2 regions of the Ectobacillus soli genome follow, and region 2 is predicted to be linked to the other one. Evidence: riboswitches for the same ligand, from Rfam matches in the RefSeq annotation. Region 2 holds a riboswitch; the other holds the start of a gene.

Region 1 (8,829 bases), 990 kb from region 2:
TAAAAGTGTTAAAAAATCCTTTGCTGCAATTGGATCAAGTTGTGCAGTCGGTTCATCTAATAATAGTAGCTTAGGCTGTAAAATGAGTACAGCAGCTAAATTTACGATTTGCTTTTGTCCCCCTGAAAGTGTATGTACAGACGTGTGCAGTAAATCTTGAAATCCAAGAAAACTAATAAGTTCTGCAATTCTTTTTTGAATAACGGCCGATTCATAGCCTAAATTTTCTAACGAAAAAGCAAGTTCCTGAACAACCGTATCCATCACAATTTGATTATCAGGATTTTGAAACACAATACCAATTTCCTGGGCGCTAGAGACAGAGGGTAACGAAAGAAGTGGCTTTCCGTTATATAACACTTCACCTGTGCGCGTGCCAATTGGCTGAAGCTCTTTTTTTAAATGATGAAGTAAAGTTGTTTTTCCAGAACCCGACCGTCCCGCAAGTACAACAAATTGTCCTTCATCTATTGATAATGAAACGGCAGATAGCGCAGGATCTTTTTCATTGCTATATGTAAATGTTACTTCCTTTAGTTGTGTGTGTGCCACCAAATCCATTCCCTTCCTTCCACCACTAGCGGTACGCTTATATATAATAGAAATGATGCATATGCGATCCAATCCATATGAAACATATTATGTAGCCTTGGATACACATGGAGTACCCCCTGACCGCTCTGAAGTGCTACCATGCAACTACTAAAAAAAGCAAGAAGTGCTAGCAGAACGAGTCGATCCCGAATCTCAAACTGATAGCGAATATACGTACTTCGTTTTGTTGTACCAAATCCTCTAGCCTGCATGGAATCAGCAGTTTGAAGTGCCTCTTCTAAGGAACAAACAAGTAAAACCGACAGGAGCTTCATTCCATTACTTGCTCTATTTTTTAATGTTCCGCTCTCCGTTTGAATCCCCTTTGTCATTTGAACGAGTTTTATCTGCAATAAACGCCGAATAAATAAGGGCACAAACCGAATCGAAATCATTGTAAGTAAGGCAATTTTGGGAGAAAATCTTGAAAACACATATAAGAATTTATGACTTGTAATGATCGTTTGAAACGATGCAAAGGAAAGTGCAATCGAAAAAAATGAAAGAGCCATCGTTATGCCATATACGATAGCTTCGAGCGTAACAGGATTGTCAAAAATATAAAATAACATCGTACTCCCACGGTGAGTTAATAGCGGATTTAAAACTGCAATAAACAATGTCAAACTAAGTGATGCAAGCAGTAATTTTTTTAATGGTTGGTCGCTGCCATGCCTAGATAGCAATACCAATAGTAGAACAATAGCAGATAGTAAAAAGATGGGGTGTAGCATGGTCATACATAATATGATAACACCCACATAATACAAAAAAGAAACAATTGGATGTACGGAAGCAAATGCTGACTTCACGGTTTTTCTCCGTTCGTCGTATATACCCATTCAATTTTATCCCCATTTTTCACTGATGCTGCCCCGGCACTTACATTTAAGTATACGCCGTTCACACGATACATCCAACCACTTCGAGGACCGCGGTCCTTCTCATACAAATTATTAATTCCCATTACATAAGCAGAAGGACCAACTCCTTCTGATTCCATTTGTATCCCCTTACTTTTTACTGTACGTGATAAGATAGTAAATACAGTATCACTGCCTTGTACTTCTACTTCTGTTGTACCCAAAATCATTCCACTATCAGAACGAATCGAAAGTGTAGCAACGTTTTTTTGAGGGGGTGCAGGTGCAGGTGAAGCTGAAGCCGATGATGACGCTTGTTGTGATTGGGATTGACTTGATTGTGAAGATGCCTGAACTGTAGGCGCTGCAACTGAATTAGTAGCGTTACTTTGCTGATTCGAAGAAGATTGTGTGGACGGGGATTCTCCCTGTTGATTTGTCGTCTCCTTCTTCTGTTCTTCTTGTTGTTTATTCGTATCTTGTTGTGTATCTTGTTTTGGCTGTTCTTGTGTTTGCCCTGCATTAGCCTGCTGTGTTGGTTTAGAAACTTGCTGACTGTTTTTTGCTTGCGTACTGCAGCTAACTAACAACGCAGCCGAAAAGCAGCAGACCATTAATAATTTTACATATTTCATGATTCCACATCCTTTCCTGTTAAAAAGAGTAGGAGCAAGACTGCTCCTACCATCCTACTACATTACTTTATTTCGCAAGGCGATCATTGCGACGCCGATAAATAATAGTCCAGCAGCAATGGACGTCCAAAAATCTGTTCCAATTAATCCGGTATCAGGTAGTTGTTTTTTTTGTTCTTTCGCCTGAGATGGATTTGTTTGTTGCTCTGTTGATGTATTGTTTACTTGGTCTTGTTGCTGTACTTGCTCTTGCTTTTGTTCTTGCTTAACCTGTAAGTCTGTTTTAGGTTGCTCAGAAACAGGTACAGGGGTCACCGATGGATTGTCTTGCTTACTATCAGTTGTCTGCGTATTCGTCCAATGAAAAATGGATCCTTTTCCATCCACAAAGTACTTATATTGTACAAGTGCATAGAAGGCTTGATCAAACGCCATACCATTATTGAAATCATCACCAGCAATCCATTTAAATCCGCCATTATCAAGTTGAAACGATAATAGGTTTTGAACAGCAGAGCTATTTTTCGTAAAGTCTTTTCCAGTTGGATCTATTCCCATCATGGATAGTGCAGTTACAACTACTGCTGCGCTATTTGAATTTTCATTACCATAGGATACAAACCCACCATCAGGTAATTGGATTCCCTTTAAATAATCTACAGTATGTTTTACGGCTGCTGCTACATCTGAATTATCCTGATGAACAGCTAGCGCCATTAATACCATTGCATTTGTATCTGGATCTTGATCTTCCGTCCATTTACCTGGAGACGTTTGTGTCTTCAGAATAGCAGCGATTAACTTTTCACGGTTCCATGTTGCATCGCTTGGAATACTATAATCCTTGCTATCTAGTGCAAGCAACGCATAAGTATATGCATAAATATCATTTACTTTGGAATCATTGTACAGCTTTGAAATTAAGTTTTGACCTGCTATATTTGTAGCATCTCCACCTACTGCATTTACAGCTAGTATCGTACTAGCTAAATAGGTTCCTTGTAAACGGCCACTATTCTGCACACGATCCGCTAATTTTTGTAAATAATTGTTTTTTACATCACTTGAAACCGTATCCGTTGCACGAGTAAGTGCAATAGCTTGCCAATCTGACTGAATTCCATTGGTTAACGTAAAATCAATTGCCTTTTTCAATGCAGCATCAACCGCTACAGTCGATGTTTGAGTGGGACTTTGTGTTGCTTGTACAGGCGTTTGTGTTGATGTTGGTGATGTCGGTGATGTCGGTGATGTTGTGCACGCGCCATATCCTTTTATGCTATCATTTACAGTCTGTGCTAGTAAATCCGTTCCCCAGTTAAGCGTGTAGCGGTAAGCGATAACATCATTATTTTTCACTATGTAATCGGATGCGCCAACATCGGCAGACTTGCCATTAATTTCATACATCCATCCGCTTTGCGGACCATCATCATACTCTTTTAGTCCGTCAATACCTGTGACATATGGCTTACCAGCAAATGAAGAAGAAGCAACTTTATCTCCCAATTCTTTCTTCAACATATCATAAGCAGTTTCATTAGCATCTAGATTCACTACCTTCGGACATAGAATGACCTTTTTCTGTGAATCTCCTACTACAATAAGCGTTGCTTGATTGCCAGCTGCATAGGCTAATGTACCTCCATTAGCGAACGAAAGGACTACCAATAATACTGCCATAACAAACAATGAAAACTTCTTTTTAATCATCTTTCTTAATCTCCCCCCTACCCTAAATCTACGCAAAAAGCGCCCCTCTACGAGAGAGGGGCGCGCGTATCCGTTCATCAACTTTCATGATAAAATCCGTCTACACAAAACTTCCTATTCCTCGTAGGATCTTGGTGTTGTGTTCTTTCTACCGGCAGGTCTCCTGACTTGTGCGTCATCAACAACGTGCGCCTTCCCGATAACCAGTGGCATCTTGCACGTAATCTCTGCACTTACAGTGGCGGGACCGTGTCGGATTTTCACCGACTTCCCTTTTAAACATAATGTAGTTGCATTATGTACCAATAGTATTAGTAACTTTTAAAATTCTAAATAAGCTTACTACAAATCCCCTTCTTTGTCGATAATAATTGTAATATTTTGAAAGAATCATTTAAATCATAGTAAATGAAATAAACTTTCATTCCTCTATTTCTACTCTATAATTTTTTTGTATACTAATATAAGAAAGGAGTTGAATCAATTGGCTAATAAAACGATTGCTAGTCGAATTCTAGATCGAAATCATATCCCCTATAGTCTTCATGAGTACGATTGGGACGAAGAACATTTAAATGCACAGCATGCAGCGGAGCAAGTGGGTCTTCCACTTGAGCAAGTGTTTAAAACGCTTGTTGTACGCGGGGATAAAACAGGTATTGTTATGGCTTGTATCCCTTCTCATACAGAAATAAGATTAAAATCCTTGGCTGCAGCAAGTGGGAATAAAAAAGTTGAAATGGTTCACGTAAAAGAAATTCAAGCACTTACTGGCTATATTCGCGGCGGGGTATCTCCGTTAGGTGTAAAGAAAAATTATCCTCTTTATATTGATAAAACAGCAGAAGATATAGATCCTATTAGCATTAGCGCAGGTAAGCGTGGGTTACAAATATTTATAAGCGGCAAGGATTTAGTTAAAGTGACAAACGCAACACTATGTGCGATTACAGAAAAAGATGCAGAATAACCTGCATCTTTTTTCTACTACGCAGAAACAAGTATTTAACATGAGTGTGACAAGTCCTTAACCCAAACATTCATATCTTCTAATTTATCATAAATATAAGAATTATTTGTTAGTATTCCTTGATATCGATAGCCAGATTGTTAAATTTTAAAGACTGATTTATACAAAGATGCAAGTTCCTCACAATCTAAAATCATTGCTTCTCATATTGTATAATTTTTATTTTATAAATTAATATTTTGTAACTGCAATTGTTTTGAAAACTTTTCTTCGTCCATAGGTTTTCCGAATAAAAAGCCTTGAATATTCCAGCATTCATGAAAATTTAAAAATTCTAATTGCTCGTCCGTTTCTACTCCTTCCGCAATAATTGCAAGCCCTAGCTTTTTAGCAATAAATATAATCGCTTCTGTAATATTTTCACTATTGCTATTATTACCTATGCGCCATGTAAACGATCGATCGATTTTTAAAATATCAACATTATAGTCTTGCAAATAACTAAGAGAGGAATATCCAGTTCCAAAGTCATCAATAGCAACGGAGACGCCCGTTTCTTTTAATTTACGAATTACTTGGCTCACATATTCATTATGATTTAAGGCGATGTTTTCGGTAATTTCAATTATTATATATTGCGGATCAATTTCCGTTTCTCGTAGAATTTCATCTACTGTCTCCACAAAATTTTTATGTAAAAACTGTTTGCTTGACACATTAATCGACATAGGTATTTTCGGAAGACCTTCATCTTGCCATTTTTTATTTTGTAAACAAGCCTTACGTAAAATATATTCATCCATTGCAAAAATGAGACCGGTTTCCTCTAACAATGGGATAAACCTATTGGGAGGAATAAGACCGTACTTATTGTGGTTCCAACGAACTAAACATTCCACTCCAATAATTTTTCTTGATTTACTATCGACTTGTGGCTGATAGTGCAAAATAAATTCTTCATTTTCAAGAGCTTTATGTAAATCGTTTAATAATCCTAAGTCATTATTATTATCTAATTCCATTTGCTCAGCAAAAAATTCATAAAGATGAATTCCCTGCTGCTTTGCTCTTCTCATTGCTATATCTGCATATTGAATTAAACTATCAGAATTAGATGCATCTGAAGGAAAAAGACTTATTCCAATTGATGGGGCTAAATATAGTTCATCATCATTATGGATAATTGGCTTTTTTGCAACCTCTAACACAGCCTTTGCAATCTGCTCCACTTGCAATTTTTCTTCAAAAGAAAATAGAAAAACAAACTCGTCAGCAGCGTATCGTGCAATTTGTAAAGGAATCATATCCGCTAATGCTAGTTCCAATCGTTTTGCAAATGTTTGGATGACTGCCCCTGCAACAGCGTGTCCATATTTATCAACAATTAGCTTAAACCGAGCTAAATCAAGGAAAAGAACAGCACTTTTCTGCATTTTTCTTTCTGATGATTGCAGCATACTATCCATGGTTTGAAATAATAAATTCTGATTCATAAAGCCTGTTACTGTGTCAAAATATGCTAATTTAAAAATTCGTTTATGAGAAGTGATATACTCTAACGCTATGGTTGCCACTTGAATCGCCTTTTCAATCAATTCTAAATCAAATGGCTCTGGCTTCCTCGTGTAATGAAAATAAATGGCAAACGTACCAAGTACTTCACTTTTATTCCGATTAAAAATAGGAAAAGACCAGCAAGCACGAAGATTATACTTTTCAGCATAAGTCCGGTACTTATCCCACAATGGATTCGTTTGAATATCATCAACTAAAGTCGGTTTTTTATTATAAGCAGCCGATCCACATGATCCCTCATTTGGTCCAATTTCTACCTTTTTTATTTTTTTCACGTAATCTTCAGGTAAACTAGGCGCCGCTCCAACATTTAAATAGGCTTGCTCTTTATCAACTAGTAATATGGAACACTTTGCATCGTAGTTAAATGTTTTCTCTACTAATTCGCATAAGTTTTTCAAAATAGCTTGCAGGTTTTTCCCTTCGTAAATGGTTTGCAATGTTTTATTTAAAGCCATAAACATATGCTCAGACTGTTTATAAGATGAAACATCTTGCTGTACGCTAATAAAATAGATCAGGTTACCCTCAACATCAAATATGGGACTATTACAAATATTATTCCAGAAGTGCTCTCCCGTTTTCTTATAATTCATAAGTTCTATATGAATTGATTGCTTATTTTGAATAGCTTCCTTAACTTTTTTTAAATCGTCTTTATCGGTTAAAGCACCATTCATAAAACGGCAATTTTTACCTAACACTTCTTCTAGTCTATATCCTGTATGTAACGTAAAATACTCATTTACATATACAATTGGGTTATCCATTTGATTCGGATCTGTAATAATAATCGATGATAAGGTTTGGTTTGAATAGTTCTCAATTAAATCTATGAATTTTGCCCCATTCAATTTTTGTACTATGTTCAGCATAACGAAATTCTCCTTATATGCTTATTATATAGCTGTACGAAAGATATGTATTTGTTGTTTACTAGGCAAAGGTGACTTCGTGATGAATAATACAGGAGTGTTAAAAAAAAAAACAATAAATCTGTAATTTCCTGCTGTATTTTATTCAACTAATACTCAATTGATTGTATTCTATCTTTTTTTTGCTGAGCCAATAGTTGTAGTTTAAGAGCTAGTCCCGATTCTGACCATAATTGTAAAACGTACAATGGAATTTTCTTATTTCCATTTACCTCCACATACTCCATACCCTTATTTAGATAATTATAAATAGTAGGTTTACTCACTAGAAGAATTCGAGCTGCACAATCTGCCGAAACAAGTTGCGTCTTGTCATACACATAATCGATCCAACCACTAGATGTCATTTCAAAAAACCACAAATCAAAATCCAACTTAAAATGAGAAAAATCATGATTTACTCTCTTACCATCTTTTAATGTATCTAATAATTTTCTCACCATGTAAACATTTGTTTCTGAGAACAGGAAAGACGGACTTTCCTTCATCTTCAAACCTGTAACCCTAGCAAACTGAACTGTTTGAGAAAACCATACAGGAATTGCAAGTATTGTATTCATGAGAACAAATTGTGTTTGTATTTCAAGTAACGTAACATCTCTAACACGTAAAGCGTTGTTAATTAAATCTTGTATTTTATAGTATACAGCTAAGGACATTTCCATTTTTCTCACTCCATCGTAGAATACTTTTAACAAAAACTCAATAATGTATATTTACATTTTTCATTTTTTGTAAACTAATATTCTGATATATTACGATTGTGTAACTTATTTATTATTCAAGGAGTAGAAAACATAGAATCGTTTTAATAATCACAATCTAAAAAAACTTTGTATGCCTGGATTCATTTTAATAAACAGATCTACTTCTTAGTATCGGGTGATGAACAAAAACGTTTAGTTATCTAATATCTCCCTATTTCATTATTTCGCAGTACATTTATAATAATAATTAAAAAATATTTAAAAAAATACTTTCCACTCTTATATTTATATAACAAATGTTTTATTTTGTAAATAAAATATGTTTTTTACATTTTTTCATTATTGTAAATTCCATATTTTTTTCACAATAAAAAGGGTGGCGGCGTTCTCCTACCCTTTTTCGCTTTTTATTTCTTTTTATAATCCCGAAGATTTTTGCAGTCGTTTTCATCCTATCAAAATATACATCTGAAACTCTTATACAACAGGACGAAATAATTAGATGGATCCACCCCATGACCGTGCATTCCTAATAATCATACTCAACGATCCCTGTTCCCCTTCACTTCAATAGAACGCCATTTCCACAAAACTTCTTTATGAATGAAGGTTTGAAAAATAGAAATTATAAAAAAATACTAATAAATACAACCAACCGAACCACTCAAATTCTGGATATACTGCGTTAGTTGCTTATTTTCAAAAAGAGCTGGTGGGTTTGCAGCATGTCCATCATACGTAAAATAGTCCTGTTTCCGAATCAAGATACATTGCCCAAATCCCCCTTACAGTACACCCAATAAAATCCATCCGCGAATGCAAAGATCATTAAATGAA
Region 2 (8,829 bases):
TTACGCAGTTTATAGAACAAGGAAGAATACAATAGTATAGAGTAGCCTGAGTCTGATTTCACGGGGCTCAGGCTGTTTTGATTTCAAAAGAAAAAAACCTCATACAAGATAAAGGATTGCATTAGGGAAATATGTAATCTAATATAGGTGAGATGTTATACTAGAAAAGAGGGGATGGTTTAATGATTGGAGATTCAGTTGAAAAAGATGCGGTATACAATGTGATTTATAGAAGGAGAGATGTACGTAGTTTTCTCCCAAATCCGATACCAGAAGATGCAGTCGAGCGGATTTTGCAAGCGGCGCATCATGCTCCTTCGGTAGGGTTTATGCAGCCATGGAATTTTATTATGGTTACGTCTTCGCCCGTGAAAGAGAAATTAGCATGGGCAGCGGAGAAGGAAAGGAAAGCGCTTTCGATTCATTACGAAGATGAACGTTCAGCCAAGTTCTTGGAATTGAAAATAGAAGGAATCAAACAAGCTCCGCTCACGATTTGTGTGACATGCGATCCGACGCGAGGTGGTTCTCATGTTCTTGGGAGAAATTCGATTCCAGAGACGGATATATTATCGACAGCATGCGCCATTGAAAATATGTGGCTAGCTTCATGTGCAGAAGGATTGGCGATGGGATGGGTTAGCTTTTATAAGAAAAATGATGTGCGCGATATTTTGCATATTCCGCCTCATATTGATCCGGTTGCCTTGCTTTCCATTGGGTATACTGAGGATTATCCGAAGCAACCTATTTTAGAGACGGCTAATTGGGAAAAGCGCCGCAGTCTTGCCGATTTAATTTTTCATGAAACATGGGGGAATTAACAGCAATTGTAAAAAAATGTTGAAAAGTCAAACAATTTGCGGTATCATGACTACAAACAAGAATTGTTTTAAAAGTGAATAGTTTCAGCGATAAAATAAGATGCCACAAAGGCTTAATAGGGAATCCGTGAAAAAACGGAACTGTACCCGCAACTGTATGTGTGGACGAAATAGGTGAACCACTGTAATGAATACGGGAAGGACCTAAAGTAGGAAGATGCACGAGTCAGGAGACCTGTCTTAGTTCTATAAGTTTCAAATTCTTCGGGGATTGAGAAGGTGAAGCGACAGCATTGATAAAGGTTTGTATGCGCTTACCTTTCCGAGCTTTCGTTTCAGTCACTCATGAATAGTTGAGTGGCTTATTTGTTTTGGAAGAGAAAATAGTAAATTTACAATTGAATAGAATGATAGAAATGAGGTACGCGGTGATTTACAAGCTGCGTTTAAAAGGGAAGATGGTGAAAATCCATCACGGTACCCGCCACTGTAAAGGGGAGTTTTGTTGTACATGTCACTGAGCGATGCTTGGGAAGACGCAATGAAATGATGAACCTAAGTCAGGAGACCTGCCTTGTTTTTGGCTTACTTAAACTTACGGGAGTATGGGTGGAAGTGCTGACTAAAATGCTGTAGCAATCGTATTTATTCGCACCCCTATCCGTTGATAGGGGTGCTTTTTTTAGTGTAGAAAGGAGAGTTGCTATGACGACTTGGAACCTAACAGGAACGAAGCATCACGTATTGGTTTGTAACGGAAGTAGCTGTATGAGAAAAGGAGGAGAGGAGGTAACGCAGGCGATTCGTGGTGAGATTACGAAAATTGGGGCTGATGCTCTTATACATACAACAAGAACAAGGTGCAATGGAAGATGCAAGGATGCTCCTATTGTCATCGCCTACCCGCAAGGAACTTGGTACAAGGAAGTAGACGAAATAATTGGAAGACAGATTGTGCAGCAACTTGCCTCTGGCAATGTACTAGATGAAGCAGTTCTCTATCATTATGAGGAGGATGGCTTTATCCCTCTAGTAGGTTCAAAAAGTGAAGCTGGCATATTGAAATCAAATAATTGAGGTGTTTCGTTTGGAATGGATTGCGTTTACTTGCTTAACAATTTTACTTGGAATGAAGCATGGTATGGATGGTGATCATGTGGCAGCCATTGCCGATATGGTTGGAAGTGCAGGACAGAAACGCAAGCAAGTGTCACTTGGTGTCATGTATGCCTTTGGTCATGGATTCATCGTCTTTCTCATTGGTCTCCTATCCTTATTTTTAGGGGTAGAATTGTCGAAAGCTTCAAGGGAAGCATTAGAGCTATTGGTTAGCCTTTCCTTGCTTGTACTAGGAACGTATATGTTGATTACGATGGTTTGGCAAAGACAAGATTATGTTTATAAAAGCAGGTTCAGAATTGTATATGAATTATTTGCACGAAATAAAAGGGAAAACAGAGTATCTACAACACAGTTTGGGATGATTGGCGCCTTTATAATTGGCATCATTCATGGCATTGGGGTAGAAAGTCCGACTCAAATCGTCATCTTAACAAATGCGGTCGGCGTGCATCATATCTCGTCTGCGATGCTGCAACTCATTTTATTTGTTGTTGGATTGTTGATTTCCACAATTACGATTGCCTTATGTTTTTCATGGGGTTTTATGAAGACGATAGCAAGACAACGACTTTACTTCATTTTAGGTTCTGTTACGGGCATATATAGCATAGGTCTGGGAGTTTCCATGCTTCTAGCCTATTGGAAAGGCGGCGCATGAGCGTGAAAGGAAAAGTAGCAGTTATTGGGTTTGGCCCAGGAAGTAGCGAGCATATTACGAAACGGGCAAAGGAAGCAATTGGGGAATGTGACATCGTTATTGGTTATAAAACATATGTCGATTTGATAGAAGGATTATTAGTAGGACAGACGATTGTGAGCACTGGTATGACAGAAGAAGTAAGCCGGGCGCAAGAAGCGGTAAGACAAGCTGAGCAGGGCAAGAATGTTGCTGTTATTTCAAGCGGTGATGCCGGTGTGTACGGGATGGCGGGTCTTGTTTATGAAGTTCTTCTAGGGGCTGGATGGCGAAAGGAAACCGGCGTTGAGGTTGAAATTATTCCAGGTATTTCGGCGATTAATTCCTGTGCTTCATTGCTCGGAGCACCGATTATGCATGATGCATGCACGATTAGCTTAAGCGATCATTTAACGCCTTGGACTTTGATTGAAAAGAGAATTGATGCGGCGGCGCAGGCTGACTTTGTCATTGCCTTTTATAATCCGAAAAGCGGGAGAAGAACGAGACAAATTGAAGAGGCACAGCGGATCTTACTAAAGTATCGCTCGCCAAATACGCCGGTCGGCCTTGTGAAAAGTGCGTATCGTGACCGGCAAGATGTTGTTATTACAAACCTTGCAAACATGCTAGAACATGAAATTGGGATGCTTACAACGGTGATTGTCGGAAATTCATCGACGTTTGTCTATGATAATCTCATGATTACCCCGCGCGGCTACCAACGAAAGTATACGCTAGATCAAACCGAGCAAAAGCTTGCGCCGCATAAGCGTCTGCAAAAGGAAGCAGAGCCTTGGTCATTGAATCAAGTTAAGATGTCTCCACATGAATTAGCAGAAGAGGCGCTGCAAGCTGTTTCGGGGGAAATCGATAATGAAAAGTCATTTATCCAGCAACCAATTACATCCTTATTAGAGCTCGCTGTAAGTCCAGGTGTTGCTAATAAGAAATTTACAGCACAGCAGATGATGACACTTGCCGAGCTAGTATCGGACGAAGGCACGATGGAATATACACCGGATCATGCGATCAAGCTTGTGATTCCAACCGATAATCCGAATTCAATTACAACTACTTTACAGGAAGCAGGCTTTTTACTGTCACCGATAGGGGAGGTGCTAACAGTTAAGGCATGCGACTTTTGCGATGGAGACAAAAAGGATAGCATTCCCTATGCTGAAGAAATTCAAACAAAGCTAGGAGGAATACAGCTACCGAAAGAGCTGAAAATTGGCTTCAATGGCTGTGCCATGGCGTGTTATGGTGCTGTGAAGGAAGATATCGGAATCGTTTTTCGAAGAGGAGCCTTTGATTTGTTTTTAGGTGCAAAAACAACCGGACGAAATGCACATTCAGGCCAGATTGTTGCAGAAGGAATTGCACCTGACAAAATTGTCGGTATTGTAGAAGCAATCGTACAGGAATATAAGGAGAAAGGTTATCCGAACGAACGCTTTTACAAATTCTTTAAACGCGTTAAGAATGTACAGGGCTTCGAGTTTCAGGATATGACGCCGAATTTGAAAATAGAAGAACCGGCTTGCGGAGAGTAAGTAGGAAAAATAAGGGGGAAGATGTGTGAAAGCTATTTTGTTTGTAGGGCATGGGAGTAAAGATCCAGAAGGAAACAGCCAAGTTCTGCAGTTTATAGAAAATATGAAGTCAGGATGGGATCCGTCACTTTTAATAGAAGCATGCTTTTTAGAATTTGAAAGACCGACAGTTAGTCAAGGAATTGATAACTGCGTTGAAAAGGGTGCAAAGGAAGTAATTGTGATTCCAATTATGCTTTTACCTGCTGGGCATTCGAAAATTCATATTCCAGCAGCCATTGATGATGCAAAACAAAAGTATTCCCATGTATCTTTTACATATGGTAAACCAATAGGAGTCCATGAAGAAATCTTCGGGATTTTGAAAACGAGATTAGTAGAAATTGGTGAGAATCCAGATGAACCAATGGCAGACACTGCTATTCTACTTTTGGGACGTGGTGGGAGTGATCCCGACGCAAACAGTGATTTATATAAGATTTCAAGATTACTTTGGGAGAAAACAAATTATAAATTTGTCGAACCAGCTTTCATGGGTGTGACGGATCCGCTTGTAGAAGAAGGAGTTGAGCGGTGCATCAAGCTTGGGGCAAAGAAAGTGATTATTCTTCCTTACTTTTTATTCACAGGCATTTTAATAAAACGTTTGGAAGAGATGATTACAAAGTTTCAAGGGCTGCACCCTGACATTACGTTTGAGCTGGCAGGCTATTTTGGTTTTCATCCAAACTTACTTACTATTTTACAAGAACGTGCTAGGGAAGCACTGCAAGGTGAAGTGCGTATGAATTGTGACATTTGTCAATATCGTTTGGATGCGATGGAACATATTGAACATCATCACCACGACCATGATCACGATCACGACCATGATCACGATCACAACCATGATCATCATCACAGTCATGAGGAGAAAAAGGCAGGCGGATTGATATGATTTTCATGCTGGCTGGCACAAGTGATGCCCGTGCATTGGCGTTAGAAATCCAGAAAGCCGGTTATTTGATCCTTACCACAGTTGTTACAGAGAATGCTGCATCGGAAATGAAGCAGGTGGGAATCGATGTAAGGACAGGAAGAATGACAGATAAAGAAATGGCCGATTTCATTCGGGAAAAAGGTGTACAAGTTGTCGTGGATGCCAGCCATCCTTTTGCGGAAGAGGCATCCAAAAATGCTATCCATGCAGCTGAGCAGGCGCAAGTTCCGTACATCCGCTATGAGCGTGAATCTCAGAAATTTGCGTATGAAAAAATGACGGTCGTAAGCAGCTATGAAGAGGCGGCCATAGAAGCGGCAAAGAAAAAAGGGGTTGTCATGTTAACGACTGGCAGCAAAACCCTGCAAATCTTTACGGAAAAATTAGTAGCACTTCCGGATGTTCGCCTGATTGCCCGTATGCTGCCACGCACAGACAATATGGAAAAATGCGAACAGCTTAGATTGCCGCAAAAAAATATTGTGGCCATTCAAGGACCATTTACAAAGGAGCTGGATAAGGCTCTTTATAATCAATATGGCGTCACCACGATGATTACAAAGGAAAGTGGAAAAGTTGGCTCTGTTGATGAGAAAGTAGAGGCGGCAAAAGAACTCGGTATCGACATCATTCTCATTGAACGGCCAAAAATGGAATATGGTTGTGTGTATTCTCATTTTTCTGAGGTATTACAAGCGTTAGAGGAAGCTTTGCTGTTAAAAAAATAGAAACCATTAAATAAGGAGATGGAGCATATGGATTTTCGTACTGAATTTAAACCTGTTACGGTTCAGCCCGAGCAAATTGAGGGAAGAAGCTTTGCTATGATTACGGAAGAGCTAGGACCACATTCTTTTACCGAGGAACAATATCCTATCGTGCAACGTGTTATTCATGCATCAGCTGATTTTGATCTAGGAAGGAGCTTGCTATTTCATCCCGATGCAATCCAAGCTGGTATTCGTGCAATCCGAAGCGGGAAAAAAGTGATAGCAGATGTACAAATGGTTCAAGTGGGAGCGAACAAAACACGAATTGAAAAGTTTGGTGGGGAAATCAAAGTATATATTTCGGATCCGGATGTAAGAGAAGAAGCAAAGCGATTGAATACGACGCGTGCCATCATTTCGATGCGAAAAGCGATTAAAGAAGCAGAAGGTGGTATTTATGCGATTGGCAATGCACCTACTGCCTTGCTGGAGCTCATCCGTCTCATTAAAGAAGGAGAAGCAAAACCTGATCTTATAATTGGACTTCCTGTTGGTTTTGTATCTGCAGCTGAATCCAAAGAAGAATTAGCAAAGCTAGATATTCCGTTTATTACGAATGTAGGGAGAAAGGGCGGAAGTACGATAACGGTGGCAGCGTTAAATGCTCTTTCTTTACTAGCGGATAAGGAATAAAAATGAGTGAGAAAAAGCTTCGCGAAGGCTATACAACCGGATCGTGTGCGACAGCCGCAACGAAAGCAGCACTTACTGCTCTTATTACCGGACAAACGCAAACTGAAGCGACGATTTATTTGCCAATCAAACGATTTGCCACGTTTGTTATTGAAAGCTGTGAACGAACCGAGCAAACTGCATTGGCAGTTGTAATAAAGGATGGTGGAGATGATCCCGATGCAACGCACGGGGCGAGCATTATTTCTACTGTGACTTGGTCAGATCAGCCAGATATCGTGTTAGATGGAGGCACCGGAGTAGGACGCGTCACGAAGGAAGGATTGCCGGTTGCTGTCGGGGAAGCGGCGATTAATCCCGTGCCGCGCCGCATGATTCTAGAGGCCGCACGTGATGTTCTGCAGGATTATGGTATAGAGCGAGGCATTACCATTGTGATTTCTGTACCAGGCGGGGAAGAAATTGCGAAAAAAACGTTAAATGGCCGGCTCGGTATCATCGGTGGAATCTCGATTTTAGGAACGCGCGGGATTGTCGTCCCGTTTTCTACATCTGCTTTTAAAGCAAGTATTGTGCAGGCAATTCGGGTAGCACGAGCTAGCCACTGTGACCACGTTGTCATCACGACAGGCGGACGCAGTGAAGCGTATGCGATGAAGCAATTTCCTTATTTGCCTGAGGAAGCGTTTATTGAAATGGGTGATTTTGTTGGGTTTACGTTAAAGCAGTGCAAACGGCAAGGGGCAAAGCGCGTTTCGATGGTTGGAATGATGGGGAAATTCTCCAAGGTAGCCCAAGGGATTATGATGGTCCACTCAAAAAGTGCAGCGGTTGATTTTGAATTTTTAGCACAGATTGCTTGCAAAGTGGGGGCTGGGCAGCCGCTACTCGAAGAAATTAAAGCTGCCAATACAGCATCACAGGTTGGAGATTGGATGATGCAGCATGGCTACGTGGAATATTTCACGAAGCTAAGTGAGCATTGTTGCCTGTCTGCTCTTCAGGAAGTGGATGGTGGTATGGAAGTGGATACGACTTTATATACGTTAAAGGGAGAATGCTTAGGAAAGGCAGTGCGCCATTGATGAAAATAATTGGAATTGGTGATGATGGGAAGCAAAGCTTGCTTCCTAAGTATGAGAAGTGGATTTATGAAAGTGAAGTGCTAGTAGGAGGAAACCGGCAGCTTGCCTTTTTCCCAGATTATACGGGAGAAAAGGTTGTGATTGAAGGCGGACTTGCAAAATTAGTAGAACGTCTTCAAACAGAGACGAGAAGCGTTGTCATTCTAGCATCAGGTGATCCCCTATTTTATGGGATTGGTAGCTATTTATCTAGCAAAATAGAAATTGAAATCTATCCGTATGTAAGTTCCGTCCAACTTACCTTTGCAAGAATGGGAGAACGATGGAATGATGCGTATTTGACCAGCGTTCATGGAAGAAGTATGAAGGGGCTTGCCCAGCGCATTGACGGAAGAGAAAAAATTGCTATTTTAACAGATGAAGAGAATTCACCGAATCGAATTGCACAGTACTTATTGTCGTTTGGCATGACGGAGTATAAGGCATTTATAGCAGAAAATGTAGGAAGCGAAAATGAAAGATGTCGCCATATGGAGTTAGACGAGATGAAAGATGCCGAGTTTTCGCCGTTAAATGTAGTGGTTTTGAAGAAAACGGCTGAAGGTCCATCTTGGTCTATCGGTATAGAGGATGAAGAGTTTATTCAGCGTAAGCCTGAGAAAGGGCTGATTACGAAAAAGGAAATTCGAGCGCTGAGCATAAGTGCACTTCATTTGCAGAAGGACAGTATTGTATGGGATATCGGTACATGTACAGGTTCTGTGGCGATTGAGGCAGCAAAAGTAGCACGTGAAGGACAAATCTTCGCCATTGAAAAGAATGAAGGTGATTTAGAAAATTGCTGGCAAAACTTAGCAAAGTTTCGCGTAGATGCAACCGTTGTCCAAGGAAAAGCACCAGAAGGACTCGATACATTCTCTGATCCGGATGCCGTATTTATCGGCGGGACAGCAGGCGGAATGGATGCGATTTTAGACATTTGCTGCAGTCGGTTGAAAGAGAAAGGCCGGATTGTTTTAAATGCGGTAACGATTGAAAATTTGGCGGAAGCTCAGAAAGCATTTAAAAAACAAGGATTCAAGACGAATATTACGCTTGTCCAAATTTCACGAAGCAAGCCGATTTTGAACCTAACTCGGTTTGATGCACTCAATCCGATTTATATCATAAGCGCAGAGCGAGGA

The links. A riboswitch is a leader RNA that binds a small molecule or an ion and turns the genes downstream of it on or off. The one in region 2 is predicted to bind cobalamin.
Region 1: it holds a riboswitch for cobalamin, as region 2 does, so the genes downstream of both, ACAN53_RS06055 (DUF4430 domain-containing protein) here and ACAN53_RS10915 ((2Fe-2S) ferredoxin domain-containing protein) in region 2, are expected to answer to the same signal.

The regions. Positions count from the first base shown of each region.
Region 1 is NZ_JBGJZM010000001.1:1,150,367-1,159,195, reverse strand. Features, by position in the region: gene ACAN53_RS06070 (ABC transporter ATP-binding protein) at 1-561, opposite strand, end outside; gene ACAN53_RS06065 (energy-coupling factor transporter transmembrane component T) at 534-1,406, opposite strand; gene ACAN53_RS06060 (DUF4430 domain-containing protein) at 1,403-2,092, opposite strand; gene ACAN53_RS06055 (DUF4430 domain-containing protein) at 2,150-3,805, opposite strand; cobalamin riboswitch at 3,942-4,127, opposite strand; gene ybaK (Cys-tRNA(Pro) deacylase) at 4,290-4,775, shown strand; partial or broken gene ACAN53_RS06045 (putative beta-lysine N-acetyltransferase) at 4,811-4,915, opposite strand; gene ACAN53_RS06040 (EAL domain-containing protein) at 5,000-7,225, opposite strand; gene ACAN53_RS06035 (hypothetical protein) at 7,375-7,950, opposite strand.
Region 2 is NZ_JBGJZM010000001.1:2,143,612-2,152,440, reverse strand. Features, by position in the region: gene ACAN53_RS10925 (uracil-DNA glycosylase family protein) at 1-35, shown strand, start outside; gene bluB (5,6-dimethylbenzimidazole synthase) at 183-824, shown strand; cobalamin riboswitch at 907-1,081, shown strand; cobalamin riboswitch at 1,227-1,415, shown strand; gene ACAN53_RS10915 ((2Fe-2S) ferredoxin domain-containing protein) at 1,530-1,901, shown strand; gene ACAN53_RS10910 (HoxN/HupN/NixA family nickel/cobalt transporter) at 1,912-2,604, shown strand; gene cobJ (precorrin-3B C(17)-methyltransferase) at 2,607-4,178, shown strand; gene ACAN53_RS10900 (sirohydrochlorin chelatase) at 4,204-5,115, shown strand; gene cobK (precorrin-6A reductase) at 5,112-5,885, shown strand; gene ACAN53_RS10890 (precorrin-8X methylmutase) at 5,913-6,560, shown strand; gene ACAN53_RS10885 (cobalt-precorrin-5B (C(1))-methyltransferase) at 6,563-7,645, shown strand; gene cbiE (precorrin-6y C5,15-methyltransferase (decarboxylating) subunit CbiE) at 7,645-8,829, shown strand, end outside.